Regions from separate parts of the Bacterioplanoides pacificum genome, predicted to be linked through region 1. Evidence: predicted binding sites of a transcription regulator. Region 1 holds the regulator's gene; each other region holds the start of a gene.
What was found. Region 1 encodes FliA, which starts transcription of late flagellar genes. Its sites were predicted from a motif close to CTAAAGTTNNNNNNNNNNCNGCCGATA; they were not measured.
Positions count from the first base shown of each region.

Region 2: a site for FliA is predicted at 1,791-1,817, ahead of ACFOMG_RS02170 (flagellar protein MotY). Genes of this name have one in related genera too.
Region 3: a site for FliA is predicted at 1,521-1,547, ahead of ACFOMG_RS01940 (flagellin N-terminal helical domain-containing protein). Genes of this name have one in related genera too.

Region 1 covers NZ_JBHRYB010000015.1:112,464-115,748, forward strand. Annotated here, with positions in the region: gene flhF (flagellar biosynthesis protein FlhF) at 1-112, shown strand, start outside; gene ACFOMG_RS15440 (MinD/ParA family protein) at 119-937, shown strand; gene ACFOMG_RS15445 (RNA polymerase sigma factor FliA) at 941-1,672, shown strand; gene cheY (chemotaxis response regulator CheY) at 1,873-2,247, shown strand; gene ACFOMG_RS15455 (protein phosphatase CheZ) at 2,263-3,048, shown strand; gene ACFOMG_RS15460 (chemotaxis protein CheA) at 3,061-3,285, shown strand, end outside.
Region 2 covers NZ_JBHRYB010000001.1:475,612-478,896, reverse strand. Annotated here, with positions in the region: gene ACFOMG_RS02175 (argininosuccinate synthase) at 1-708, opposite strand, end outside; gene ACFOMG_RS02170 (flagellar protein MotY) at 817-1,737, opposite strand; gene pyrC (dihydroorotase) at 1,887-2,924, shown strand; gene rnt (ribonuclease T) at 2,934-3,285, shown strand, end outside.
Region 3 covers NZ_JBHRYB010000001.1:421,900-425,184, forward strand. Annotated here, with positions in the region: gene ACFOMG_RS01935 (TonB-dependent receptor family protein) at 1-1,010, shown strand, start outside; gene ACFOMG_RS01940 (flagellin N-terminal helical domain-containing protein) at 1,623-3,285, shown strand, end outside.

The DNA.
Region 1 (3,285 bases):
CGCTAAACTGGTGCAGCTGGCTGAACAAATGGCAAGAATGGCACGTACCCGCTGGCAGGCAGCGGATGCGATGCATCTGGCCACTCAATCCCGTTTCCAACAAGGAGCATAATCGAGAATGTCTAGGCATCCCGTACAAGTAATCGCTGTCACCGGTGGTAAAGGTGGTGTTGGCAAAAGTAATGTATCGGTGAACCTGGCAATTGCACTGGCCGAAATGGGCCGGCGCGTCGTCGTATTGGATGCCGATCTGGGCCTCGCCAATATCGATGTTCTGTTAGGTATCAGCTCCAATAAAACCATCGAAAATGTACTGCAGGGTGAATGTGACCTGCGCGAAGTGATGGTGCGTGGCCCGGGTGGTATTCGTATTGTTCCGGCGTCCTCAGGAACTCAGAAGTTGTCTCAGCTGAACAGTATGGAGCACGCGGGTCTGATTCAGGCATTCAGTGATATTGGCGATGATGTTGACGTGTTGATTGTTGATACGGCCGCCGGTATTTCCGATACCGTCATGAGTTTTGTGCGGGCTGCTCAGGAGGTTCTGATGGTGGTCACTGATGAACCGACATCAATCACCGATGCGTATGCTCAGATTAAATTGCTGAATCGTGATTACGGTGTATTCCGTTTCCGTATTATTGCCAACATGGTGCGCTCTCCACAGGAAGGTAACGCGTTATTTGGTAAGCTGACCAAGGTAACCGACCGTTTTCTCGATGTAGCGATGCAATATGTCGGCGCTATTCCTCAGGATGATGCCGTTAAACGGGCGGTGCAGCGGCAAAAAGCCGTTGTGGATGCGTACCCGCGCTCGAAGGCTGCGACGGCTTTCCGGGCGCTGGCTAAAAAAGTGGATTCCTGGCCGTTGCCATCGACTCCTCGCGGTCATCTGGAGTTTTTTGTTGACCGCCTGGTACAGGAAACCGGGGCTTGATTTGTGGTAGCTGGAAGTTGTCTGGTGTATACCGAAGTTCAGAATAATAACGCGGACGAGCTGGTGCGCCAGCACGCTCCCTTAGTGAAGCGCATCGCTCATCATATGTTGGGGCGTTTGCCTGAGAGTGTGCAGCTGGAAGACCTGGTTCAGGCGGGTATGATTGGCCTGCTGGAAGCATCGCGTAAGTATGATGGGGGCAAAGGTGCCAGTTTTGAGACTTATGCCGGTATTCGTATCCGTGGCTCGATGCTGGACGAAATTCGTCGTGGAGACTGGGCGCCACGTTCTGTGCATCGCAACAGCCGGCGCATCTCCGAAGCGATTAAGCAGGTTGAAAGTATCAAAGGGCGGGATGCTGAAGACGGTGAGGTGGCGGAACATCTGGGCATCTCACAGCAGGAATATCACGCTATTCTGCAGGACAGTGCCGGTTGCCGTTTATTCAGCTATGAAGAAGTGCTGGAAAAAAATGACGCTGGCGCTGATGTGTTTGCCGGAGAAAATCCGAATCCGCTGGAAGGCATCGAGCGAGGGGCTTTCCAGCAACACCTGGCTGAAGCGATTAAGGGCCTGCCTGAGCGAGAGCAGCTGGTGCTGGCGTTATATTATGACGAAGAACTGAACCTGAAAGAGATCGGGGCCGTGCTTGGGGTAAGTGAGAGTCGTGTGAGTCAGTTACACAGCCAGGCTGCTGCCCGTCTGCGTGCCCGGTTATCCGATTGGCTTAACTGATTTTCTACTTTGTTTCACTTCTCTAACTCCCTGATTTTGAAGGAAACCTGAGTAATGTCGGGTTCCTGATAAATTATTTCCCGATATCCGCTATTGCCACAATCTCTTTCTGGATAAAGCGATAACAGGGTCTACACTAATTCTTAGTAACGACTTGGAATATACAAAGTCGACTAGTGGAGGTCGTTTTGGACAAAAATATGAAGATTCTCATCGTTGATGATTTTTCTACGATGAGGCGTATTGTCAAAAATTTACTGCGTGATCTGGGGTTTACCAACACCGCGGAAGCGGATGATGGCACCACGGCGCTCCCGATGTTGCAAAACGGTGACTTTGATTTTCTGGTAACCGACTGGAACATGCCGGGAATGACGGGCCTGGATCTGTTGAAAAAAGTGCGCGCAGATGAGCGCCTTAAAACCCTGCCGGTACTGATGGTAACGGCAGAAGCCAAACGCGACCAAATCGTAGCGGCAGCCCAGGCTGGCGTGAATGGTTATGTTGTGAAGCCTTTTACTGCGGCCGTTCTGAAAGAAAAAATTGATAAAATTTTTGAACGCGTCGAAGGCTGACGGGAAGGCGAACCGATGGCAGACATCAAATCAAATACGGATGACGCTGCAGTAGGCTCGGAAATCAAATCGCTGGCAGAAAATATGCTGCTACAGCTGGAAAGTGGCGATTTGGGGAAAGCCGTTGCGTTAGTAAACGACCTGAATCAACTGCGGGATCAAACGCTTTATAACGAAATTGGCCGACTGACGCGGGCGCTGCATGAATCCATCAAAAATCTGAGAATTGACTCTGTGGGAGCAGGCTCAGAAATTGAACATGCAACCGACAAGCTGGCCTATGTTGTTGAAATGACGGATAAGTCGGCCAATCGCACTATGGATCTGGTCGATGCCAGTCTGCCGTTGGCGTCTGATATCAACAGTCGGGCAGAGGAGTTGTCACACCAGTGGCAGCGTTTTCTCAATAAAGAACTGAAGCCGGATGAATTCCGGGCTTTATCGAAATCCATTAATTCGTTTCTGAAAGACAGCGCATTACAGTCTCATAAACTGCAGGGACAGCTATCCGACATCATGCTGGCGCAGGACTTTCAGGACCTTACCGGACAAGTCATTCATAAAGTGGCAGAGCTGGTAAGGGATGTGGAGATCCGTCTGGTAAATCTGGTGGCTATGGCCGGCCATGTTGATTCCATTACGGGGATTACCCATTCAGATTTAGACACTGCAACAGAACAATCAGCAGATCAGGAGGGAGCGGATATTGCTGCCGAAGGCCCGCAGATTAATAAAAGCAGTGATGATGTAGTGAGTAGTCAGGATGATGTTGATGATTTGTTATCCAGTCTTGGCTTTTAAAGGAGCTAACGGATGAGTTTCGATGCAGATGAAGAAATACTCCAGGACTTTCTGGTTGAGGCCGGAGAAATTCTGGAATTGCTCTCCGAGCAGCTCGTCGATCTTGAGCAACGCCCCGATGATAATGATTTACTGAATGCAATTTTCCGGGGATTCCACACCGTTAAAGGCGGCGCTGGCTTTCTGCAGCTTAATCCTTTAGTGGACTGCTGCCATGCAGCGGAAAATGTATTTGAT
Region 2 (3,285 bases), on a different contig from region 1:
ACCGTCCAGCGCTACGGCATCACCGTTTTTAAAGGTAATGTTCAGGTAGGTTGCTTCATCCGGGGCATTTTCCGGCGATACAGACCACAGCCACATATCTTCTTCCGGCTCCGCCCATGGATCTTCGATCAGGTCACCTTCGTAGGAGATGTGCAACAGGTTGGCATCCATTGAATACGGAGACTTTTTACCCGCTTTGTTTTCAACTTTGATGTTGTGCTCATCACAATATGCCATCAGTTTTTCACGCGAGTTCAGATCCCACTCACGCCACGGCGCAATCACTTTAACGCCGGGTTTCAGTGCGTAAGCACCGAGTTCGAAACGCACCTGATCGTTACCTTTACCGGTTGCACCGTGAGCAATGGCATCGGCGCCGGTTTCATTGGCAATTTCGATCAGTCGTTTGGAAATCAGCGGACGGGCAATGGACGTACCCAGCAGGTATTCACCTTCGTAAATGGTGTTGGCACGGAACATCGGGAAAACGAAGTCACGGGCAAACTCTTCACGCAGGTCGTCGATATAAATCTCTTTAATACCCAGTGCTTCGGCTTTGGCGCGCGCTGGTTCAACTTCTTCACCCTGACCCAGGTCAGCGGTAAAGGTCACCACTTCACAGTTGTATTCAGTTTGCAGCCATTTGGCGATGACCGAGGTATCCAGACCACCGGAATAGGCCAACACCACTTTTTTGATGTCTGACATGGAATTCTCCAGGACGATTAGGCCCGGAATGCGAGACATACCGGGCAACAGAAAAATTTAGGGAGCATATTGTACTGGTTGTACTGTGCCACGCCAAGGGCGACGCGGTCAGCGGTCGTTGCGCGGCGGTAACTGAAACAATAACTCCGGCGGAATCGGCACATCGTCACGCTGCTCCAGCCGGATGGTTACCCGGCGGTTTGCCGCCCGGCCTTTCGCCGTGTTGTTGCTGGCCACCGGATAACGACCACCGTGAAACCGGGTAGTGATCATATCCGGGTTGATGCCCTGTTTAATAAAATAACGCTCAACATCTTCAACCCGGGCTTTGGACATCTGGCGCTGATCATAACGCCGCCCCTGATTATCTGAATGACCATCCAGATACACCGCAAACACCCGAGGGTCATGCTGAATATAAAAAATAATGGTATCCAGTATTTTACTGTCTTTTCGATCGATGGCGTTTTCACCGGCGGCAAAAAACACCTTGGAACGCGCCACCTGATCAAAATTAACCGGTAGCAGCTGTTTTACACACTGCAGGTAATCCTGATAGAAGTCATCGAAGGCGAACGCCGCCACCTGTACACGGATATAACGCTGCGGATCATAGTAGGTTTTATGGCTGATGGTTGGCCACTTACCTTCCATCAGGGCGTGTAAAAAGCGATTGGTACGTTCATGATCGAGTGTCAGGTTAGGAGTATCTTTCACGATACGGGCCGTTCCCAGGAATTCAGTCTTAACACTCGGTTGCCAGTCCGGCGGCAGAATACTGACCCTCGCGTTACTGTAATCCATCAGGTTGCGGCTGGTTTCCAGCTGAAAATGCACGTCTTCCCCGGCCCGGTGGTAAAACACGGCACTGCCGTAATCCGGCACCGTTTGGGCAAAACGGCACTCAAATACCGAGCCGCTCAGCAGCCATTCGGTATTGTCCAGGCCAGCGCGGAACAATAACGGTTCCGCCGCCTGGGTTATCGGCGTCAGCATCATCAGCAATAGCAGAGCAGTTAATCGGGGCATAATCCAACCGTGTTCGATACGTCATCAGACCCGGATACAGGGCCTGTTGGGGTTATCGGCAGGCCGCCGAGATAATTAAGAAAAAGCCGCTGTTTTTCGGTACAATGCGCGCCAAATCCATCCTTCAAGATTAGCTGAGGTTTGCCCCTATGACTGAGCGCATCACCATTACCCGTCCTGACGACTGGCATCTGCACCTGCGCGACGGCGCTGTACTGCAACATACCGTGCCGGCCACAGCCCGGGTAATGGGGCGGGCGATCATTATGCCAAACCTGCAGCCGCCGGTGATGAATGCTGAACAGGCGCTGGAATACCGCAGCCGCATTTTGTCGAAAGTGCCACAGGGGCTGAACTTCAATCCACTGATGGTGCTCTACCTGACCGATAACACCACCCCGGAAATGATCCGTGAGGCCAAACAGGCCGGTCATATTGTCGCCGTAAAGCTGTATCCGGCCGGTGCCACAACCAATTCCGACTCCGGCGTGACCGACCTGGGCAAACTGGATGAACTGGCCGCAGTGCTGGCTGAAAACGACATCAAACTGCTGGTACACGGTGAAGTTACCCATTCCGACATCGATATTTTTGATCGCGAAAAGCGCTTTCTTGACGAAATTCTGGTGCCGCTGGCCGCGCGCCATCCGGATCTGAACATGGTGGTGGAGCACATTACCACCAAAGACGCCGCCGATTTTGTCAGCAGCCAGGGCGCCAATGTCGCCGCCACAATTACCGTTCAGCATCTGGCCTATAATCGCAACCATATGCTGGTTGGCGGCATCAAACCACATTTCTATTGTTTGCCGGTACTGAAACGCAACACCCATCAGCAGGCATTGCAGGATGCGGTTGTCAGTGGCAGCGCCAAATTTTTCCTCGGTACCGATTCAGCCCCGCATGCCAAAGGCGCCAAAGAAAGTGCCTGTGGTTGCGCCGGGTGCTACAGCGCTTATGCCGCTATCGAATTATACGCAGAAATTTTTGACGATCTGGGCGCACTCGACAAGCTGGAAGGATTTGCCAGCCACCACGGCCCCGATTTTTATGGTCTGCCACGCAACAGCGATGAAATCACCCTGATCAAACAAGACTGGCAGGCCCCTCAGGAAATGCCGTTTGGCAGCGACATTATTGTACCGCTGCGGGCCGGCGAAACCCTGCGCTGGAAACTGGACTACTAAGGATCTCCGATGAGCGACGAAAAACAGGAAAAGTCATTAATGGCACAGCGCTTCCGCGGGTTTTTACCTGTGGTGGTGGATGTCGAAACCGGCGGTTTTAACGCCCGTACCGATGCCCTGCTGGAAATTGCCATGGTCACTCTGCGCATGGATGACGACGGTTACCTGCACCCACACGAAACCCTGTCGGCCAATATTCATCCGTTTGATGGCGCCAACCTGGAGCAGGAAGCACTCGATTTCACCGGCATTGATCCGTTTGATCCGGAGCGTGATGCGGAATTTGAAATCGACGTATTAACCGAGATGTTTCAGACCATTCGCCGTGAGATAAAACAATACGGCTGCAACCGGGCGGTAC
Region 3 (3,285 bases), on a different contig from region 1:
AGTCGGAACAGAACTATGCCATGCTGGCCGGCGGCGAGCTGCAGGCTGTTGCGGGTACTCTGTTTACCACGACCCTCAACGAAGACGAAGCCAAAGCGCTGGCGCTCTACATCAAAGATGATATTCAGCTCGACACGACCCGGATCACCCTGGGACTGCGCCATGAAACGATCGAATCCGAGCGCATTAATTATAATCCTAACACCGGTGTGAAGCTTAATAAGCAGGAAATGACACAAACCGTTACCTTGCCGGGTATTGGTGTTTTTACCCAGCTGAACGCTGAGTTTGGTGTGCTGGCCGGGGTTCACAAAGGGTTTACTGCAGCAACACCGGGTGGCAGTGGCGACGTTCAACCGGAAGAAAGCACCAATTACGAAGTGGGTGGGCGCTATTTTTCTGCGTCTGGCAATCAGGCGGAAGTGATTGTGTTCCTCAATGACTATACCCAGTTCAGCGGCACCTGTTCGTTCCAGAATGGCTGCAGCAACGACCAGGTTGGTAATCAGGCAAATGCGGGCAGCGCTCAGGTAGCAGGGCTGGAAGCCAGCTGGAAAAGTGAACATCAGATTGCCAATGTAACGCTGCCCCTGGCGTTAACTTATACCTTCAGCCAGGGTGAATTTGGTGAAGCTTTTGAAGACACCAGTGGTGCCTTTGGTGAAAAAGGCCTACAGATCGAACAGGGTTATGAAATCGGCTACCTGCCGGAGCACCGTCTGAATATTCAGACCGGTATCCGTCATGATGCCTGGCGTATCAATTTGTCGGCGCTGTATCAGAGCGAAATGCGTAACGTGCCAGGAAAAGGTGCCATTGCTGAGGCCGATCGGATTGATGCCCACACGGTATTTGATGTGTCGTCGGCGTATCATGTCAGCCAGCAACTGCAGTTCTACGGCACGGTAGATAACCTGCTGGATGAACAATATGTCGTTTCAGCCAAACCCTACGGTTTCCGTCCGGGCAAGCCACGGTCGCTGAATGTCGGGGTTAAGCTGAAATTCTGACAGGCAACCAGCCTGAGCGGCCCAACGATAAGCCCCGCCAGTGAGCGGGGCTTTTTGTTTGTATCAGTTATTCTAGCTCCCACGCTCTGCGTGGTAGATATGTTCTAGCTCCCACGCTCTGCGTGGTAGCCAGACGTTCAGATATGACTACCACGCAGAGCGTGGGAGCCAGACGTTCAGACATGACTACCACGCAGAGCGTGGGAGCCAGATGTTCAGACATGACTACCACGCGGAGCGTGGGAGCCAGACGCAGATATGACTACCACGCAGAGCGTGGGAGCCAGACGTTCAGATATGACTACCACGCAGAGCGTGGGAGCCAGACGTTCAGACATGACTACCACGCAGAGCGTGGGAGCCAGACGTTCAGACATGACTACCACGCAGAGCGTGGGAGCCAGACGCTGTGCTTCAAGCTTAAGTGAACAGCATTGCGCCAGTGAGCGGCGCTTTTTGTTTGTATTGGTTAGTAGTTATAAAAAACAATAAGAAAAGTCTAAAAAGGTATAAAAGAAATTCTGAGGCGTGCCGTTACAAAGGATGTAACGAACTAAGTTGAGCCCCGCATCGTGGGCAATAGCCACCACCGGTGGCAAAGGAGACGAAGCTATGCCTCAAATTATTAACACCAACATTGCCTCGATTAACGCCCAGCGTAACCTGGACAAATCGCAGTCTGCGAACCAAACCGCACTGCAACGTTTGTCGTCTGGTCTGCGTATCAACAGCGCAAAAGACGATGCGGCGGGTCTGGCAATTTCGACACGTTTCACTTCTCAGATCAAAGGCCTGAACGTGGCTGTGCGTAACGCCGGTGACGGTATCGCGCTGGCACAAACTGCCGAAGGTGCTCTGGGTTCCATTAATGAAAACCTGCAGCGTATCCGTGAGCTGTCGGTACAGTCCGCTAACGCAACCAACTCTGATGTTGACCGCGATGCACTGCAGGCTGAGGTTGATCAGCTGGTGGCTGAGATCTCCCGTACCGCAGAAGAAACTGACTTCAACGGCCGTAAGCTGTTAGACGGTTCTTTCTCTGCTACTTTCCAGATCGGTGCCAACGCCGGTCAGACGCTGGATGTTTCCATTGCTGAGCTGACTGCAGACAAACTGGGTTCTTCTTCCCAGGCCGGTGTGTCAGCACAGGGCACCAGCGAAAAATTAAGCAACGGCGATTTAGTGATTAACGGCGAAGGCATTCGTGCTTCGGTTGCCGGCGATGACGAGCTGTCGTTCACCGATAAAGAAAAAAGCGCCATCGCTAAAGTGGCTGCAATAAATGACGTGGCCGATGTTACCGGCGTTACCGCAACGGTTGATGCAAACGTGGTCGTTGGTGCGGATATGGACTCTGCAGGAGATGCCAGTGGTGGTACCACGGTTACACTGAATGGCGTTGCCATTGAAATTCAGGGTACCGATAACACCAGTGAAGCAGCCAAAGCCGGTACCCGGGGCTCTGTAATTGCAGCGATTAACGCCAAAGCGGAACAGACCGGTGTCACGGCCTCTGACGGTGGTAAAGACGGCGGTGTTATTTTGACCGCAGCGGATGGTCGTAATATCACCATTGATGGTGCAGCTACTAATCTGGCCGATTATGGCCTGGCTGATGCCGATACCGGTGTTAATACAGCAGAGACTCATTATGCCGGTTTCACTCTGACCGCTCAGAATGCCAATACGGACATTGTGATTAGCGGTGGTAACGATACTGGTAACGGTAATATCGAAAACTCCGGTCTGGCGGCAGGTACGTATTCAGCGCAGACAGCGTCCAGCAGTACCACCAAGCAAGAAGTCGGTGGCACAGCAGGTGTTACTACAGTATCAACCACTGCACAAACGGATGTATTGGCTGAAGCTGAAGCAACGGCCGCTGGAATTACAATTGATGTGACTGTGACTGGTGCGGCTACCCAAGCGGATCTGCAGGCAGCATTTGATGCAGCAGGCTATGATGACATTACGGTTGGCGGTAACACGCAAGAGGATGTGGCGATTGCCGCTAATGCGGCGAAAGCCTCTGAAAAACGGTTGGATTCTGGTGATTTAACCATCAACGGCGTGTCGATTCAGGCTTCGACCTCCCTTGATGATACTGCATCTGACACTACTGCAGGTTCATCTGATGCGGCAGCTTCAGGGATTGCGATTGCAGCAGCGATTAATAAATCAACTGAAGACACTGGTGTTACGGCAGAGGCCAACGCAACGGAAGTTGTAGGTGGCTCTAAGACTGATCTTCTCAACGCTGGTGCTCTGCGTTTTG